Regions from separate parts of the Amycolatopsis sp. lyj-23 genome, predicted to be linked through region 2. Evidence: riboswitches for the same ligand, from Rfam matches in the RefSeq annotation. Region 2 holds a riboswitch; the other holds the start of a gene.
What was found. Region 2 has a riboswitch for thiamine pyrophosphate ahead of thiC (phosphomethylpyrimidine synthase ThiC). Riboswitches for the same ligand answer to the same signal wherever they lie in the genome.

Region 1: another riboswitch for thiamine pyrophosphate. It lies ahead of ACLJPY_RS09580 (thiamine ABC transporter substrate binding subunit); the one in region 2 lies ahead of thiC (phosphomethylpyrimidine synthase ThiC).

The regions. Positions count from the first base shown of each region.
Region 1 is NZ_JAJPWN010000004.1:38,735-48,281, reverse strand. Features, by position in the region: gene ACLJPY_RS09585 (ABC transporter permease) at 1-1,168, opposite strand, end outside; gene ACLJPY_RS09580 (thiamine ABC transporter substrate binding subunit) at 1,305-2,354, opposite strand; TPP riboswitch at 2,377-2,485, opposite strand; gene ACLJPY_RS09575 (4a-hydroxytetrahydrobiopterin dehydratase) at 2,518-2,802, shown strand; gene ACLJPY_RS09570 (hypothetical protein) at 3,182-3,523, opposite strand; gene ACLJPY_RS09565 (hypothetical protein) at 3,523-3,990, opposite strand; gene ACLJPY_RS09560 (ArsR family transcriptional regulator) at 3,990-4,577, opposite strand; gene ychF (redox-regulated ATPase YchF) at 4,632-5,714, opposite strand; gene ACLJPY_RS09550 (DNA-3-methyladenine glycosylase 2 family protein) at 5,805-7,262, shown strand; gene ACLJPY_RS09545 (DUF1737 domain-containing protein) at 7,188-7,379, opposite strand; gene ACLJPY_RS09540 (AAA family ATPase) at 7,401-9,547, opposite strand, start outside.
Region 2 is NZ_JAJPWN010000012.1:5,293-14,839, reverse strand. Features, by position in the region: gene ACLJPY_RS28740 (thiazole synthase) at 1-515, shown strand, start outside; gene ACLJPY_RS28735 (MarR family winged helix-turn-helix transcriptional regulator) at 612-1,037, shown strand; gene thiD (bifunctional hydroxymethylpyrimidine kinase/phosphomethylpyrimidine kinase) at 1,063-1,890, opposite strand; gene ACLJPY_RS28725 (phosphatidylinositol-specific phospholipase C domain-containing protein) at 1,996-3,006, shown strand; gene ACLJPY_RS28720 (NADP-dependent oxidoreductase) at 3,003-3,926, opposite strand; gene ACLJPY_RS28715 (winged helix-turn-helix transcriptional regulator) at 4,019-4,414, shown strand; gene ACLJPY_RS28710 (hypothetical protein) at 4,416-4,610, opposite strand; gene thiD (bifunctional hydroxymethylpyrimidine kinase/phosphomethylpyrimidine kinase) at 4,651-5,451, opposite strand; gene thiC (phosphomethylpyrimidine synthase ThiC) at 5,448-7,085, opposite strand; TPP riboswitch at 7,079-7,201, opposite strand; gene ACLJPY_RS28695 (S1C family serine protease) at 7,240-8,151, opposite strand; gene ACLJPY_RS28690 (glycoside hydrolase family 15 protein) at 8,354-9,547, shown strand, end outside.

The DNA of each region.
Region 1 (9,547 bases), on a different contig from region 2:
CCAGCGGGACGAGGTAGGGCGACGTCCGGAGGTCGCCGGGCAGCGCGTCGAGCGTCACCAGGTAGCCGAACCCGACGGTCACCGCCGACACCCCGAGCGGCAGCATCAGGACGGCGTCCATCGTCTCGCCGAGACCCCGCGCGGCTCGCGCGGGCGACCGGCGCAGCGCCACCAGCACGACGGACGCGAGCACGCCGACGACCATCGCGAGCAGCGTCGCGTCGACGGCCACCTTCAGCGAGTTCAGCGCGGCGTCCCAGCCGGACACCTGCAGCGCGCCCTTCTCGCCGGTGCCCGTCAGCGCCCGGTACCCGGCGAGGCTCCAGCCGTCCTCGGTGGACACCGACTCGGCGAGGAGCGCGACGATCGGCGTCACCAGCAACGCCAGCACGAAGCCCGCGACGCCGACGACCCACCACTCGCCACCCCTCGGCCGCCGGGCCCGGCCGGAGCCGATCCGGGCGCCTTCCTTGCGCCGCCGGGCGAGCCCGCCGAGCACCAGCGCGGCGACGACGGCGGCGAACTGGACCAGCGACAGCGCCGCCGCTCCGGAGAGGTCCAGGAGATCGACCGTCCGCAGGTAGATTTCGGTTTCCAGGGTCCGGTAGCGGGCACCGCCGAGGATCAGGACGACCCCGAAGCTGGTGGCGCAGAAGAGGAACACCACGGCGGCCGCCGACGCGATCGCCGGGGCCAGCGCGGGCAGCGTCACCGACCGGAAGGCCCGCCACGGCGAGGCGCCGAGCGCGCGGGCGGCGTCGGCCGTCCGCGGGTCGAGCCGCGCCCACAGCCCGGCGACGGTCCGCGCGACGACGGCGACGTTGAAGAAGGCGTTGGCCAGCACGATCGGCAGCACACCGCCGTCCGGCCACAGCGCCCGGAACGCGAGCCCGACCACCACGGTCGGCAGCACGAACGGCACCAGCACCAGCGTCCGGGCCAGGCCGACGCCGGGCAGGCGCACCCGCGCCAGCAGGAACGCCACCGGCAGGCCGGCCAGCACCGCGACCGCCGTCGACGCGGCCGCGCTCCCGACGGTGAACCCGGCCAGCTGCCAGGTCCGCGCGTCGCCGAGGACGACGTCGAGGCCGCCGGCGGCGAACCCGCGGCCGGCGATCGCCAGGACCGGCCAGGCGAAGAAGACCACCAGGAACCCGATCGGCGCCAGCCCGAGCAGCGCCAGGCCGAGCCCGCGGGCGGTCCGCGGCGGGGCGGTGGTGCGCCGGACGGCTTCGGACGTCATCGCCCGAGCTTCCGGGGGCTCCGGGTGGCGGAGCCCCCGGCCCGAGGCGGCGCCTCGGATGTCACTGCACGAGCGTGCGCCATTCGCCGATCCACTTCTCGCGTCCGGCCTGCACCTGGTCCGCGGGCAGCGTCTCCGGCTTCTGCGGCAGCGGCGCGACCTGCGCCCAGCCCGGCGGCAGGTCGACGCCCTGGCGCGCCGGGTAGACGTACATGTTGGCCGCGACCGTCGCCTGGAACTGCTGGGAGAGCAGGAAGTCGACGACCTTGCGCGCGTTCTCGGCCTGCTTGCCGTTCGCCAGCACGCCGGCGTACTCGACCTGCCGGTAGCAGGTGTCGAGCAGCGCCTTGGTGCGCGGCTTGCCGTCGTCGCCGACTTCGGCGGCCGGCGACGACGCGTACGAGACGACGATCGGCCGCGGCCCCTTGCCGGACGAGCCGGAGAACTGCTTGGTGTAGGCCTCTTCCCAGCCGCTGACCACCTTGACGCCGTTGGCCTTCAGCTTCGTCCAGTAGTCCTTCCAGCCGGTGTCGCCGTACTTGGCGATGGTGCCGAGGAGGAAGGCCAGCCCGGGTGATGCCGTCGCCGGGTCCTCGGCGACCAGCAGGTCCTTGTACTTCGGGTCGGCCAGGTCGTCGTAGGTCGACGGCGCCGGGATCCCCTTGGCGGTGAAGTAGTTCGTGTCGACGTTGACGCAGACGTCGCCGACGTCGACCGCGGAGAGCCGGTGTTCGGGGTCGACGGCGTAGCGCTGGGGCCCGCGGTCGGCCTCCGGGCTGGTGTACGGGTCGAAGACGCCTTCACCGAGCGCGCGGGAGGCGAAGGTCGAGTCGACGCCGTACGCGACGTCGCCAATCGGGTTGGCCTTGGTCAGCACGAGCTTGTTGGTCAGCGATCCGGCGTCGCCCTGCTTGAGCACGGAGACCTTGATGCCCGACTGCTTCTGGAAGGCGTCGAGCACCTCCTGCGGGGCGGTGAAGGAATCGTGCGTCACGAGGGTGACGGTGGGCGTCTGCTGCGTGCCACCGTCACCGTTCGACAGCGAGCACGCCGCGGCGACGGCGCTGACGGCGGCGACGGCCGTCGCGGCGCGAACAGCCCTGCGTTTCATCTACCCTCCTGCACTTCGCCGGGCGAGGAAGGGGAAGCCCTCCCTTCGCCGGCATGATCCGTCTCAGGTGCGAACGGTCGCGGTTACCCGCCTCTCAGCCCGGCACCGGCCGGACTCCCGTGGCAACCGTGCAGCGTAGCCGAGGACGGACGACCATGGAGACATGACGGAAATCTTGAGCGACGCCGAGGCCGACGGACGGCTGGGCCCGGGCTGGACGCGGTCCGGCGCGGTGATCGCCCGCGAAGTGGAACTGGCGAGCTTTCCGCAGGCGATCGAGGTGGTGGACCGGGTGGCGGTGCTCGCCGAAGCCGCCGACCACCACCCGGACATCGACATCCGCTGGCGCACCCTGACGTTCCGGCTCTCGACGCATTCGGCGGGCGGCCTGACGGCGAAGGACTTCGACCTGGCGTCCCAGATCGACTCGGTGCTCGCCGCCGTGTGATCTCGGTAACGCTGAGTGCACTTTTCCTCGACTTCGACGTCTCTCAGTCACCGGAACCTTCGGGAAGGAGACGAGATGACTCAGGCAATCGTAGTCGGGACGACGGCGTTCGCAACGATGGTGGCGGCGGCGGGCGGAGTGCTCTGGTTCACCGCCCGCAACCGCCGTCACCTGGACGGCTGAGAGTTCGATCACAGCTGTTAACGCGGACCATGATCAGCGCGCTGATCGGAGCGGAAGCATCGGTCCGGCCGTGGGGAACAGCGCCATGAACAGCACTCTGACCGCCGCCCAGCGCGCCTGGATCAACGCACTCGCCCCGGCGGTGGTGCTGCTCGCGATCGCCCTGCTGGGCCTGCTCGGCTAGGTAGCCCGCCGACTACCGGGCGATTCGCCCGGGCGGCGGGAACGCGGCCGGCGGCTCGTCGGCCGTCGTCCAGTACTCCAGGCAGGACAGGCGCCCCTCCTCGGCGAAGACGATGAGCCCGCCGCCGGGCGCGTCGGCTTCGACCGCGACCGGGGCGTCGGCGACCACCGCGGTCGGCAGGCTCCGGTCGACTTCCAGGTTGATGCTCGGGCACCCGCAGCCGCACCGCCCGGTCACGCGGGCCGTCGCGGCCTGCGCCCGCAGTTCGGCGGCTCCCGGGAAGTCGCCGGCGAGCACCGTGTCCAGTGTCGTGCGCTCGTCCGGTGTGAGCGGGCGGGACTTCGCCGTCGCCATCAGTACCGGGACATGTTCGGGATGGTCTTTTCCGCGAGGCCGATGAGGTCTTCGACCTTCGCCACGTCGGCCGTCACGTCTTCGGCGGTCACCGGCGGTGCCTCGGAAGACCGGTAGGCGACCTCGTTGCGCCGGGCCCGCATCCGGTTGAAGGGCCGCAGGAGCGGCCCCAGCGGCGGGTCGAGCTGCGCGAGCACCGCTTCGTAGACGGCGATGTGGCCACCCCGGCTCGTCGCGCGCAGGCCCTGGTTCTGCAGCACGGCGGCCAGCGCACGGCGGGCGCCGTCGTACGCCAGCGTGTAGGCGCCTTCCGGGTCCGAAGCCAGCAGCTGCCGCGCCGAAACGACGTGCGTGCGGGCCCGGGCGAGTTCCGCCTCCGCGGCCTCCCGCGAAGCCGGGACGTGCTCGAGGGAGCCGCGCGCGATGAGCGCGTCGATCGTGGCGCGGCCCTGGTTCCACCGGGTCATCAGGTCTCCCGATCGAGTGGCAACGGGACCAGCGGACGCGCACGCACGCTGGTCAGGAACGGATCCGTGCTGTCCGCCGCCCACGCCGAGGACGTGATGCGGTGGACGTTGACCTCCCGGCCCAGCCGTCGTGAGACGCCCTCGGCCAGGTCGAAGAGCTCGTCCGGATCGGGCGAGCCGACGACGAGGACGTCGACGTCACCGGGTGGCGGCCCCGGTTCGCCGCGGTAGCGCGCGGCCCACGACCCGTAGATGTAGGCCTCCAGCACGCCGGGCAGGCCGGACAGGGCCTCGACGAGCAGCGGCAGCGGCCCGAAGGTGACCGCGAGGACTTCGCTCAGCGGCCGGTAGAGCGGCGTGTCCGTCCGGGCTTTGACGAGCCGGCTGCGGCCCACCCGCCGGTCTTCCAGGATGCCGCCGCCGACCAGCCGTTCGACCTCGCGCAGCGCGGCCGTCGGCGTGACGCCACAGGCGTCGGCGAGCTCGGTGATGGAGTACTCGCGCTCCGGGTGCAGCAGGACCAGCGCGAGCAGCTCACCCTGCATGCGCGAACGCAGCAGCGGCAGCAAGCTCGGCGAAGCTTTCATTGGACGCAGCATATCCTGCGTCCAATGAAAACAACAGTCAGTAGTTGAGCCGGATCAGACGTTGAAGCGGAACTCGACCACGTCGCCGTCGGCCATGACGTAGTCCTTGCCCTCCATGCGGACCTTGCCCGCCGCACGGGCGGCCGCCATGGAGCCCGCCTCCATCAGGTCGTCGTACGAGACGATTTCCGCCTTGATGAAGCCGCGCTCGAAGTCCGTGTGGATCACGCCCGCCGCCTGGGGGGCCGTGGCGCCCTGGGGGATCGTCCAGGCGCGGGACTCCTTCGGGCCCGCCGTCAGGTACGTCTGCAGGCCGAGCGTGTGGAAGCCCGCGCGGGCCAGCGAATACAGGCCCGGCTCCGGCTGGCCGACCGACTCGAGCAGCTCGCGCACCGACTCCTCGTCGTCCAGTTCCAGCAGCTCCGCCTCGACCTTCGCGTCGAGGAACACCGCGTCCGCCGGCGCGACCAGCTTCGTCAGCTCCGCGCGGCGGGCTTCGTCGGTGAGCACCGACTCGTCGGCGTTGAAGACGTACAGGAACGGCTTCGTCGTCAGCAGGCTCAGTTCGCGCAGCGCCTCGAAGTCGACTTCCTTCTGCGCCTGGAAAAGCGTGCGCCCGGCGTCGAGGATTTCCTTCGCCTTCTGGGCGTTGTCCAGCGCGGGCTTGTTCTCCTTCTTCGTCCGCGCTTCCTTCTCCAGCCGCGGCAGCGCCTTGTCGAGGGTCTGCAGGTCGGCGAGGATCAGCTCGGTGTTGATCGTCTCGATGTCGCTCGACGGGTCGATCCGGCCGTCGACGTGCACCACGTCCGGGTCGTCGAACACGCGGATGACCTGGCAGATCGCATTGGCCTCACGGATGTTCGCCAGGAACTTGTTGCCCAGCCCGGCGCCCTCGGACGCGCCCTTCACGATGCCCGCGATGTCCACAAAGGACACCACGGCGGGGACCGTCTTCTCCGACTTGTACAGCTCGGCCAGCTTGTCCAGCCGGGGGTCCGGCAGCGGCACGACACCGACGTTCGGCTCGATCGTCGCGAACGGGTAGTTCGCGGCGAGCACGTCGTTGCGGGTCAGCGCGTTGAACAGGGTGGACTTGCCGACGTTGGGCAGGCCGACGATACCGAGGGTGAGGCTCACGACCCCGCAGTCTACGTGGCTCACCCGGCCGGGCCCCACGCACCCAACGCCGTGGCGGATTTCCGCCAGCAGGGTCGCTGAGCTGCTGACATGCTCGGATCCATGGTCACCGACACGCTCGCGCTCTGGCGCGACGCCGAACGCTGCTACCGCGTGGTCACCGCCCGCGACCCGCGCTTCGACGGCCAGTTCATCATGGCGGTCCGCACCACCGGCATCTACTGCCGGCCGTCGTGCCCGGCGTCGACGCCGAAGGTGCAGAACGTCCGCTTCTTCCCGACGTCGGCGGCCGCGCAGGCCAACGGCTTCCGCGCCTGCCGCCGCTGCCTCCCGGACGCCGTGCCCGGCTCGCCGGACTGGAACGTGCGCGCCGACCTGGCCGCGCGGGCGATGCGGCTGATCTCCGACGGGACCGTGGAACGCGAAGGCGTCCCCGGCCTCGCCCGGCGGCTCGGGTATTCGGAACGCCAGCTCGGCCGGGTGCTCACCGCCGAGCTGGGCGCGGGCCCGCTCGCGCTGGCCCGTGCGCACCGGGCGCACTCGGCGCGGCTGCTCATCGAGGTGTCCGAGCTGCCGCTGACGGACGTCGCCTTCGCGGCGGGCTTCTCGAGCGTGCGGCAGTTCAACGAGACGATCCGCGAAGTGTTCGCGACAACGCCTTCGCAGCTTCGCGCGTTCGCCGCTTCACGACGTGGGCGCCAGGCCGACGTGACCGGAACCCGGCTCAGCCTGCGGCTGCCGTTCCGGCCGCCGTTCGACGCTTCGGGGTTGCTTCGCTTTTTCGCGGACCACGCCGTGGCGGGCGTCGAGGAAGTCACTTCGGAGGCCTACGCGCGCACTCTGCGGCTCGCCCACGGCACGGGTGTCGTGCGGTTGACGCCGTCATCGGACCACGTGCGGTGCGAGCTGATGCTCACCGACCTGCGCGACCTCGGCAGCGCGGTCAGCCGGGTGCGGCGGCTGCTCGACCTCGACGCCGACCCCGCGGCGGTCACCCGCGTCCTCGGCGCGGACCCGGCGCTGGCGCCGGTGGTCGCGGCGGTGCCGGGGATCCGGGTGCCGGGTGCGATCGACGGCGAGGAGCTGCTGCTGCGCGCCCTGGCCGGCGGCTTGTTGCCACCCGGCGACGAGGTGCCGGGTGAGTGGGGCGTGTCGCGGCTGTTCCCGACCGCGGCCCAGGTCGCCGAGGCCGTGCCGGGGCACGCGGGGATCGCCGCGCTGGCGGAGGGCCGGCTCGACCTGCACGTCGGCCGGGACGCGGCGGAGCTGCGGGCCGAGCTGCTCGCGACCCCGGGCGTCGACCCGTCGACGGCCGACTACGTCGTCATGCGCGTCCTCGGCGCGCCGGACGTCCTGCTCGCCGAGGACCCCGTGGTCCGCCGCGGCGCCGAGGCGCTGGGCATCGCGCCGGACTCGCTGCCGGAGCGCGCACGCGCGTGGACGCCGTGGTGCTCCTACGCCGGGATGTACCTGCTAGCCCGGTTCTCCCGGCCAGAGCACGGCCTGGGCGACGATGACCTGGTCGCCGTCGAACGTCGCCGCCGGTGAGCCGTGCAGGCGGTAGCCGAGGTCCAGTGCCTCGCTGACCCGGTGGCAGAACGCGGCGTCGTCCGGGCCGGTCAGCAGGCGGTAGCGGGGCAGGCCGTTCGGCGGCTGGTCGGTCATGCCGTCATCTTCTCCGAATCGTCAGCCGGCACGCACCTCCAGGGTCGAGCCCGTGCGGGACTTGCGGACCCGCAGCCGCGTCGGGATGCGCTGCCGCAGCTCCTCGACGTGCGACACGAGCCCGACCACGCGGCCACCGGCGCGGAGCTCGTCGAGGATGTTCATCACGACGTCGAGCGTTTCGGCGTCCAGCGTGCCGAAGCCCTCGTCGACGAACAGCGTGTCCAGGAGCGCGCCACCGGTCTCTCCCGCGACGACGTCGGCCAGCCCCAGCGCGAGAGCCAGCGACGCGAGGAAGGACTCGCCACCGGACAGGGTCTTCGCCGGGCGGATGGTGCCCGAGTAGTCGTCGAGCACGTCGATGCCGAGCCCGCCGCGGGTGCCGCGCGCCCCGGCCGCGTCCGAGTGCACGAACGAGTACCGGCCCTGGCTCATCGTGCGCAGCCGGTGCGTGGCGGCGACGGCTACTTCCTCGAGCCGCGCCGCCAGCACGTACGACCGCAGCGACATCTTGCGGCTGTTCTGGCCGCGCCCGTTGACGACCTCCGAGAGCGCTCGCAGCTCGGCGTACTCCGCTTCGGCCGGCGCTAGCCCGGCCAGCGCCTTGCGCAGCAGTCCGGCCAGCCGGGTCAGCTCCTCGTGCTGCGCGGTGGCCACCCGCAGCGCTGCGTAGGCGGAATCCGCGCGCGCCCGGGCCAGCTGGGCCGCGTCGGCTGCGCGGCCGACGTCCGCGACGTCGTCCGGCGAGATCCCGAACAGGTCTGGCTCGGCCAGCAGCGCCCGCGCGCCCGCGGCGGCCGCTTCGGCCTCGGCGATGCCCTGCTCGAGCTTCTCGATCTGCTCGTCCGGCAGCATCGCGGCCCGCGCCTTCTTCAGCGACGTGAACCCCTTCGCCTGCACCGCCGCCTCGACGAGAGTTTTCTGCTCGGCCACCCGTTCCCGGGCACCGACGACCGCCATACGGGCCTCGGCGACCGCCTCCAGGGCTTCGGCCAAGCCGAGGAGGTGCAGCCGCCGCGCACCGACGTCGGCGAACTCGCCCCGGCCCGCGACCAGCCGCCGCTCGCGCTCCGCCAGCCGCTCCTCCAGGGCGCGGACGTCGGTGGTGGCTTCGGTCGCCGCCTGTTCGGCCCGGCGCAGTCGCTCGGTGCGCGCTTCCAGATCGCGCTCCAGGAGGACGACCTGCTGGCTCAGCTTCGCCTTGCCGGCGGCCTGCTCGGCCAGCGCGGCCACGGTCGCGCGGGCTTGCGCCAGCTCGGCGGTGATCGACTCGGCCGTGTGCCCGGCGAGCCGCTCGAGCAACCCGGCCAGCCGCGCCTTCGCCTCTTCCAGCGCGACGACGACCCGCTGCCGCAGCGCGTCCGCTGCCTGCTCGGCTTCCTCGGCCGCGCGTTCCTCGGCCGGGTCGACCAGCTCGACGTCCCGGCTCGCCTTGGCCGGGTGCTCGGCCGATCCGCACACCGGGCACGGCGCGCCGTCGCCCAACGCGGCGGCCAGCTCGGCCGCCATGCCGTCCAGCCGCCGCTCGCGCAGGTCGAGCCGGCGCTGCCGGGCCGCCTGGTGCGCGTCGACGACTTCGCGCAGCTTCGCCTCGCCCCGCTGCACCTTGGCCTGCGCCTCGGGCAGTTCGGCGGCGTCGCGCGCGAAGGCGCGCAGCTCGTCCACCTTCGCCTTGGCGCCGTCGAGCTTGGCCTCCGCTTCGGCGGCTTCGACGGTGTCCGCGCGGAGTTTCGCCAGCTGGCCGGGGAGCGCGGCCAGCTCGGCGGTCAGGGCCTCGACCTGCTGTTGCGCGGTGACGGCCGCCAGCTTCCGGTCGTCTCGCCGCATGACGTCGAGCGCTTGCTGCTCGGCCTCGGCCACCAGCTCCGCGACCGCACCGGCCTCTTCGCGCGCGGCGGCCGCCCGCGCCTTCAGGTCGCCGGTGGCCCGGGTGCCCAACTCCCGCAGCCGGACACCGCGGGCCTTCTCCGCCTGTTCGGCTTCGGTCAGTTCGGCGGTCCGCCGGTCCAGCAGGTCGGCCTCCACCGCGACACCCGCCGCCCGCCGCGCGGCCGCGACCTCCTGCGCCCACTCGGCCCGCTGCGGCGCCTGCTCGGTGATCTCGAGCAGGCGCAGGTGCGCGGTGCGGACCCGGCGGATCTTCTCCGCACCCGCGCGTTCTTCCTGCA
Region 2 (9,547 bases):
TGCTCACCGCTCAGCTCGCGCGCGAGGCCCTGGAAACCGACCTGGTCAAGCTCGAGGTGCACGCCGACGACCGGACGCTGCTGCCCGAGCCGTTCGAGACGCTCGACGCCGCCGAACGGCTGGCCGCCGACGGGTTCACCGTGTTCGCCTACACGAACGACGACCCGGTGCTCGCGCTGCGCCTGGAGGAGGCCGGCTGCGCCGCGGTGATGCCGCTTGGGGCGCCCATCGGCACCGGCCTCGGCATCCGGAATCCGCACAACATCGAGCTCATCGTCTCGCGGGCGGGCGTCCCGGTGATCCTGGACGCCGGAATCGGCACGGCGTCGGACGCGACGCTGGCGATGGAGCTCGGCTGCGACGCCGTCCTGCTGTCGACCGCGGTCACCCGGGCGGCCGATCCGGAGCGGATGGCCGCGGCGATGCGGGCGGGTGTGGTGGCCGGACGCCTCGCGCGTGAGGCCGGGCGGGTGCCGCAGCGCTTTTGGGCGCAGGCGTCGAGCCCGCCCCGGTGAACTCAAGCGCCTTCACACGAGTGTGCACCGGGAGCCCGTAAGGTGGACGGCACTTTCCGGCGCACCCGCGGCCGGGCAGGGCAGAAGGAGCCAGCCGTGACCACATCGGTTCAGGACACCTCGGGCAGGTTGTACCTCGCCGTCGGCAGGCTGTCCCGGTCCCTGCGCCAGGCCGGCGTGCCCGGGCCGGGCCACGGCGCCATTTCGGCGCTGGCGACGCTGGTGCACGCGGGCCAGCTGCGGCTCGGTGACCTCGCGGCCAAGGAGGGCGTGGCCGCCGCGACGATGTCGCGGATCATCGCGTCGCTGGTCGAGGCCGGGTACGTCAGCCGGGAATCCGATCCGGTCGACCGCCGCGCGTGGCTGGCGAAGGCGACCGAGGAGGGTGAGCGGCTCGTCTCCGGCGTCCGGTCGACGCGGGTCCAGGAGCTCAACCGCCGTCTCGACCGGCTCTCACCCGAGCACCGCGAAGCGCTGACGGCGGCGATCCCGGCGCTCGAGGCCCTGATCGCGGACGACTAGGCCGCCCGCTGCCGCAGTTCGGCGCTCAGCGTTCCTCGGGAGCCAACCGCCAGAAGGCCGAGACGGGGCCGACCTTCGCGCCCATCGGGTAGGCGTGCTCGACGGCGTGCGAGACGAACCACTTGCCGTAGCGCGCCGCCTCGACCACGGGCATGCCCTTGGCCAGGCCCGCCGTCAGGGCCGACGCCATCGTGTCGCCCGCGCCGTGCGTGTGCGGCGTCGAATACCGCTTGCCCGGCAGTTCCACGAACGTCGAGCCGTCGAACAGCAGGTCCACGCACTCCGGGTCGGCCTGCAGGTGGCCGCTCTTGACCAGGACGTACTTCGGGCCCATCCGGTGCAGCACCACGGCCGCGGTGTGCATGCCTTCGCGGTCGGTCACCGTCATCCCGGTGAGCAGCCGGACCTCGTCGAGGTTCGGGGTCAGCACGGTCGCGCGCGGCAGCAGCTCGTCGCGCAGGGCGTGCAGCCCGGCCTCGTCGAACAGCGGGTGGCCGTGCATCGACGCCGCCACCGGGTCCACCACGAACGGGATCTTCTCGTCACGCCCGATGCTCGCCTTGTCGCACGCGCCGGCGACGGCGTGGATGATCTCGGCCGAGGCCAGCATGCCGGTCTTCGCCGCGCCGACGCCCATGTCCGCCGCCACGGCTTCGACCTGGCCGGCCACGATGTGCGGCGGCAGGTCGGCGCGGTCGTGCACGCCCAGGGTGTTCTGCACGGTGACGGCGGTGACCGCGACCAGGCCGTGGACGCCGCAGGTCAGGAACGTGCGCAGGTCCGCCTGCAGCCCGGCGGCCCCGCCGGAGTCCGACCCGGCGATCGTCAAGGCGGTCGGAAGGCTCGTCGTCATGGTGGTTTCCCGACTTCTGGTCTAGGCCAATCAGCCTCTTTTGCTTCATGAACAGTCAACCACGGTGCGACATTGTGAACGTTACTCACGTTCGAAGGAGCCTGGATGAAGCTCTTCTCGGTGGCACTCCTCACGGCAGCGCTCACGCTCTCCGGAGCGACGGCGGCCAACGCCGACAGTCCCAAGCTGTCCCACGTCACGACCGTCGGCGTGCACAACACCTACGACCCGGCGGCCTACGGCTACCTGGCCCAGGCGCTCGACGCCGGGTCATCGCTGATCGAGCTGGACGTCTGGCCGGACTTCATCACCCACGAGTGGAAGGTCAGCCACTCGAACCCGCTGGGGAACAACAACAACTGCGTCGCCGCGACGTCGGCATCGCAGCTGTATTCCGGCGGCAAGAACAAGAACCTGGAGTACTGCCTCGACGACATCCGGATCTGGCTGGCCGCCCACCCGGGGCACACGCCGCTCACGCTCAAGATCGAGATGAAGACCGGGTTCTCCGACAACACCGGCCTCGGTCCGGACGAGCTGGACGCCACCTTCCGGGCGCACCTCGGCAGCGTCGCTTTCCGCCCGGCCGAGCTGCTCGGCGGCTACGCCACGCTCGACGACGCGGCCAAGGCGGACAACTGGCCGTCCGTGGACGCGCTGCGGGGCCGGGTGATCACCGAGATCATCCCGGGCACGGTCGAGGAGCAGAACCCGACCGACACGCTGCACACCGACGTCGAGTACGCGCAGTACCTGCTGGGTCTGAAGAACGCGGGCAAGCTCGGCGACGCGAACATCTTCCCGACCGTGCACGGCGCGGCCGGCGGTGACCCGCGGGACAAGTACACCGCCGACCTCAAGCCGTGGTTCGTCGTCTTCGACGGCGACGCGAACGCGTGGGTGACCCAGACCGGGCCGTGGTGGTACGACGCCAACCACTACTACGTCGTGATGACCGACGGGCAGAACGTCGCCCCGGCCATCGACGCCCACAACCCGACGGTCGACCAGGCCAACCAGCGCGTCGCCGACCTGGCGAAGCAGCACGCGTCGGTGGTCACCTCGGACTGGACCGGGCTCACGACGGTGCTGCCCCAGGTGCTCGCGCGGGGTTAGACGGTCAGCACGAGCTTGCCGGACAACCGGCCCGCTTCGCCCAGCTCGTGCGCCTTGGCGGCGTCCTCCAGCGGGAACGTCTGCTCGACGCGGACCTTCAGCTGACCGGCTTCGATGAGTTCGACGAGGCCGGTCAGCCCGCCGCGGTCCGGTTCGACGAGCATCCGCCGGACGTGCACTTTCCTGGCCTCGGCGGCCTTTTCGACCCGGTCGCCGACACCGCTGGGCACGCCGATCAGCAGGCCGCCCTCCTTGATGGCGGGCAGCCAGCGCAGGTCGCTCTCCTCGCCGACGAGTCCGAAGTAGACGTCCACATCGGACGCGGTGGCTTCGGGGTCGTGGTAGTCGATCGGCTCGTCGACGCCGAGCTCGCGCAGGAAGCCGTGCTTCTTCGCGCTCGCCGTGCCGATGACGTGCGCGCCGCGCGCCTTGGCGATCTGCACGGCGAGGTGGCCGACCCCGCCCGCGGCGGCGTCGACGAACACCCGCTGTCCCTCGTGGACGTTCGCGACGTCGACCAGGCCCTGCCAGGCGGTCAGCCCGGCCAGCGGCAGCGCGGCGGCCTCGGCGAACGACAGCCCGGCGGGTTTGCGCACGAAGTGCCGCGAGGGCGCGGTGACGTACTCGGCGTAGGCGTTGGCCGGGCGCGGGAACCACGGCATGCCGAGGACTTCGTCGCCCTTCTCGACACCGGTCGCGCCGAAGCCGGTCTCTTCGACGACGCCGGCGACGTCCCAGCCGACGGTGAACGGCGGCTCGCCGAGGAACCCGCCGCCGCGCCGCACCTTCCAGTCGACCGGGTTGATCCCGGCGGCCCGCACCCGCACCAGGACCTCCGTCGGCCCGGGTTCGGGACGCGGTGCCTCGGTGACGCGGAGCACCTCCGGTCCGCCGAGAGCCTGCTGGGTCACGATGCGCATTGCTTCACTCCTTCGTCTTCGGGGCTCGCCTCCATCCTCGGGTCCTTCGTCACTTTTCGCCAGAAGGCACTTTCCCGTAAAGTAGGTACCTGATGGATACCACCTGCGACCAGGGCGGACCCTGGGATGTGTACCTGCGCAACTGTCCGTGCCGCGACGTGCTGGACCTGCTGGCCAACAAGTGGACGGCCCTGGTCCTGGGTGCGCTCGCCCGCGGCCCGCATCGCTTCGGCGAGCTGCGCCGCGCGGTGGACGGCATCAGCCAGAAGATGCTGACCCAGAACCTCCGCCAGCTCGAACGCGACGGCTTCGTGACGCGCACGGTGTACCCGACCACCCCGCCGACGGTGGAGTACGCGCTGACGGAGATGGGCGCCGAGGTCGGCGCGCACCTGATCGCGTTGAGCACGTGGTCCCAGGCGAACTTCGACCGGATCCGCTCGGCCCGCGAAGACTACGACGGCCGGGAACTGCAGCCGGTCCGCTGAGTCAGCCGCGTTCGCGCAGTACGCGGGCGCGGTGGTCGAGGAGCGCCACGCCGTCGTGGATGCTCGGCGGCGGCGTGCGGCCGGACTTTTCGCGCAGGACGGCTATCGCCTGGATATGGCGACCTTCGCCGACCAGGGCGTCGAATTGCTCCTGCAGCCCCTGGGGCAGGGTCTGCCACAGCTCGTCCTCGGTCACCGGGCCAGTTTGGCAGCCCGGCTCCGATGCCGCGCGTGATTTACCGGTCCAGTACCCAGAACGGCGAGACCGGCCCCACCCCTGCACCCAGCGGGTAAGCCTCCGCGACACAACGCTCGATGAACTTCTTCCCCGCCGCCACCGCGTCCGGGACCGAAGCACCCTTCGCCAGGGCCGCCGTGATCGCCGACGCGAGCGTGTCACCGCCGCCGTGGGTGTTCTCCGTCTCGTAGCGACGGCCGGTCAGCTCGACGTAGGAGCTGCCGTCGGTCAGCAGGTCCACGCAGTCCGGTGTCCCCTGCATGTGGCCGCCCTTCACCAGGACCCACCGCGAGCCGAACTCGAGGAGGGCGTCGGCGGCGGCCCGCTGCGAGGCCGTGTCGACGACGGAAACGCCCGTCAGCAACCGGACTTCGTCGAGGTTCGGCGTGATCAGCGTCGCCCGCGGGAACAGTTCCGTGCGGATCGCCTCCAGGGCATCCTCGCGCAGCAGCGAGTGGCCCGTCATCGACGCCGCCACCGGGTCGACCACCAGCGGGAAGCCGGACTCGAGCTCGTCCAGGGTCTTCGCCACCGCGCGGATGATCTCGGCCGTGGCCAGCATGCCCGTCTTCGCCGCGTCGACACCCATGTCCGACGCCACCGCCTTGATCTGCGCGGTGACCACGTCGGCCGGGATCTCGGTGAAACCCTGCACGCCCAGGGAGTTCTGCACGGTGACCGCCGTCAACGCGACCAGTCCGTGGACGCCGTTGGCGAAGAAGGTGCGCAGGTCCGCCTGGATGCCCGCACCACCGCCGGAGTCGGACCCGGCGATGGTGAGGGCGGTCCTCGGTGTCACGGCTGCACCACCGGCAGGTAGACCTTGCCGCCCGCCTCGGTGAACTCCGCCGACTTCGAGGCCATGCCGGCCTCGATGGCTTCCACCGTGGACAGACCGTGCTCCTCGGCGTACTTGCGGACGTCCTGGGTGATCCGCATCGAGCAGAACTTCGGGCCGCACATCGAGCAGAAGTGCGCGGTCTTGGCCGGCTCGGCGGGCAGCGTCTCGTCGTGGAACGAGCGGGCGGTGTCCGGGTCCAGCGAGAGGTTGAACTGGTCGTTCCAGCGGAACTCGAACCGGGCCTTGGACAGCTCGTCGTCCCACTCCTGCGCGTACTTGTGTCCCTTGGCCAGGTCCGCGGCGTGCGCGGCGATCTTGTACGTGATCACGCCGGTCTTGACGTCGTCGCGGTTGGGCAGGCCGAGGTGCTCCTTCGGCGTGACGTAACACAGCATCGCCGTGCCGTACCAGCCGATCTGGGCCGCGCCGATGGCGGAGGTGATGTGGTCGTACGCCGGTGCGATGTCCGTCGCGAGTGGACCGAGGGTGTAGAACGGCGCTTCGCCGCAGAGCTTTTCCTCGAGCTCCACGTTCTCCTTGATCTTGTGCATCGGCACGTGGCCGGGGCCCTCGATCATGACCTGGACGTCGTGCGAACGCGCGATGTGCGTCAGCTCGCCGAGGGTTTCGAGCTCGGCGAACTGGGCGCGGTCGTTGGCGTCCGCGATGGACCCCGGGCGCAGGCCGTCGCCGAGGGAGAACGTGACGTCGTACTGCCGGAGGATCTCGCAGAGCTCCTCGAAGTGCGTGTACAAAAAGGACTCCTGGTGGTGCGCGAGGCACCACGCGGCCATGATCGAGCCGCCGCGGCTGACGATCCCGGTGACGCGCCGGGCGGTCAGCGGGATGTAGCGCAGGAGCACGCCGGCGTGCACGGTGACGTAGTCGACGCCCTGTTCGCACTGCTCGATGATGGTGTCGCGGTAGACCTCCCACGACAGCTTCTCCGGTTCGCCGTCGACCTTCTCCAGCGCCTGGTAGATCGGCACGGTGCCGACCGGGACCGGCGAGTTGCGGATGATCCACTCCCGCGTCTCGTGGATCCGCTTGCCGGTGGAGAGGTCCATGATCGTGTCGGCACCCCAGCGGGTGGCCCACACCATCTTGTCGACCTCTTCCTCGACCGACGACCAGACGGCCGAGTTGCCCATGTTGGCGTTGATCTTCACCAGGAAGTTCTTGCCGATGATCATCGGCTCGGACTCCGGGTGCTTGCGGTTGACCGGGATCACCGCACGCCCGCGGGCCACTTCGTCGCGGACGAACTCGGGCGAAACCCGTTCGCGCGCCGCGATGTACTCCATTTCGCGGGTGATGACGCCCTGTTTGGCCCAGCCGAGCTGCGTGTTGTGCTCGCGCCCGTCGGCCCAGCCGGCGCGCAGCCGGTGCAGTCCACTGTGGACGTCGATCGACACCTCCGGATCCGTGTACGGGCCCGAAGTGTCGTAGACGTCGAAGTGTTCACCGTTGGACAGATCGATCCGGCGGGCCGGAACCCGCAGCCCGGATTCGGTCTGGTGGTACACCTTGCGCGAGCCGGTGATCGGCCCGGTCGTCACGGAGACGGCAGCAGAATTCTCCAGCGTCGTCAACGACTTTCACTCCCTACGCCGGCATTACCCGGTCAGGTTCATGCGGTCGGTGACGCCTGCGAAATCGCAAGTCACCCTCTCAGCCCGCCATGGCGCGAGCTCCCGCGTTGGTGTTGTGCCACCGACCATGCCACGCCGGAGCGCGATACTCAAGTCACCCGACCAACTCTGCCGGTGTGGCGTAGACGTCGACCATGGCTCCGTTGCGCAGCACGGTGATCGGCAGTGCGGTGCCGATCACTTCGGCGAACAGCTGCCGCTGGATGCCCTGCGCGTCCGAGACGCGCGTGCGCCCGACGGTCAGCACGAGATCGCCGGCCCGCAACCCGGCCCGGTCGGCGGGACCGCCGGACACGACTTCGCGCACCCGCAGCCCGGCGTTCTGCCCGGTGCGCTCGGCGACGTCGTCCGGCAGCGGCGCGGGCACGCCGACGACACCGAGGTACGCGCGCCGCACCCGGCCCTCGACGAGGAGCGTGTCGATGATCCGCCGCGTCGTCGCGTTGATCGGCACGGCGAGCCCGAGGCCGACCCCGGCGACGGCGGTGTTGACGCCGACCACCCGGCCGGCGGAGTCGGCGAGGGCGCCGCCGGAGTTGCCGGGGTTGAGCGCGGCGTCGGTCTGGATGACGTCCTCGATCACCCGGGTGGTGCGCCCCTGCCGCACCGGCAGCGCCCGCCCGAGCGCGCTGACGACCCCCGCGGTGACGGTCCCGGAGAAGCCGAGCGGGTTCCCGACCGCGACGACGAGCTGCCCGACGACGAGCCGGTCGGCGTCCCCGAGTTCGGCGGCCGCCGGCGTCGCACCCCGGGCCCGCAGCACGGCGAGGTCGGACAGCGGATCGGCGCCGACGACGTCGAAGGGCACTTCGCTGCCGTCGGCGAAGGTGGCGACCCCGCGCCGGTGGTCGCTGACGACGTGGGCGTTGGTGAGCAGGTGCCCGTCGCCGGCGAAGACGACCGCCGAGCCGCTGCCGCGCGCGAGCTGCACCCCGGCGACGTGCGGGGTGACGGTCCGGGCGACCGTGCTGACCGCGCGCGAGTAGGCGTCCATCGCGTCGTCCATGCGCACCTCGATTACAACGTTGCAGGTACTACAAGTGTGCGCTCGTCGACGGGCGAAGTCCGTTCGCTGTCCGTGAACCGGTTCACCGGACCAGTGACGGTCGGTGGTTCACCGGATCGGCTCATGCGCCGGTGAAGGATCGGCGGCAGACTGCCAAGTCGCTTCTGTAACGGTGCAGAAAGCGATCTTCTGTGGGGTTGATATGCGAAAACTCATCTTCGGCGCCCTCGCCGGGCTGCTGGTCACCGGCCTGATCCCGGCGACCGCGGTGGCCCAGGGCGAGGCTCCCGGCGCGCCCGGGAGCCATCCCAGCTGGCTGCCCGCGAACAAGACCGGCTTCGGGACCGCGCACGACCGGTCCAGCAACGTCTGGTTCACCCTCCAGGGCGGGCAGCTGTCCGAGGTCTACTACCCGGACCTGTCGACGCCCAGCGTCCGCTCGCTGGACTTCGTGGTCACGGACGGCCGCAGCTTCGCCGTCGCGGACCACACCGCCGAGTCGCAGCAGGTCCGGCGGACCGACGACGACAGTCTCACCTATGAGCAGACCATCACCGACGACCAGCACCGCTGGCGCATCCGCAAGACCTACGTCACCGACCCGGCCGCCACGACCGTGCTGGTGGACGTCGACTTCCAGTCGCTCACCGGGCGGCCCTACCAGCTCTACGCGGTCGCCGACCCGGACCTGACCAACGACGGTTCCGACGACTCGGCCGCCCGCGCCGGTGACGCCGTCACCGCGCAGGACGCCGCGAACGCCGCCGCGCTCACCGCGAAGCCCGCGTTCACGAAGACGAGCGTCGGCTACGCGGGCGCGTCCGACGGCCACACGCAGCTCGCGAAGACGTTCAAGCTGACCTCCTACGACACCGCCGCCAAGGGCAACGTCGTGCTGACCGGGCAGACGACCGCCGACGGTCTCCGCAACCGGCATGTCACCCTGGCCCTCGGCATGGGCGCGAAGGCCGCCGACGCGCTGAAGAGCGCGCAGGCGTCGCAGCGCCGCGGGGTCCGCGACATCACGCGCGCCTACGACCGCGGCTGGCAGCAGTACCTGCGCGGGATCGGCAAGCCGCCGTCGTCGCTGAAGACCGACGCCGAGCGCGACCTCTACAAGGCGTCGATGCTGACGCTCGCCGCGAGCGAGGACAAGCACCACCCGGGCGCGTTCATCGCGTCGCCGAGCATGCCGTGGCGGTTCGGGAACAACGACCCGGAGTGGTCGCCGTCCGGCACCTACCACCTCGTCTGGCCGCGTGACCTCTACCAGATCGCGACCGGCCTGGCCGCCGGCGGCGACCAGGCGGCCGCGAACCGGGCCGTGTCCTACATGTTCGGCACGCAGCAGCAGGCCGACGGGCACATGCCGCAGAACAGCCGCGTCGACGGCGTC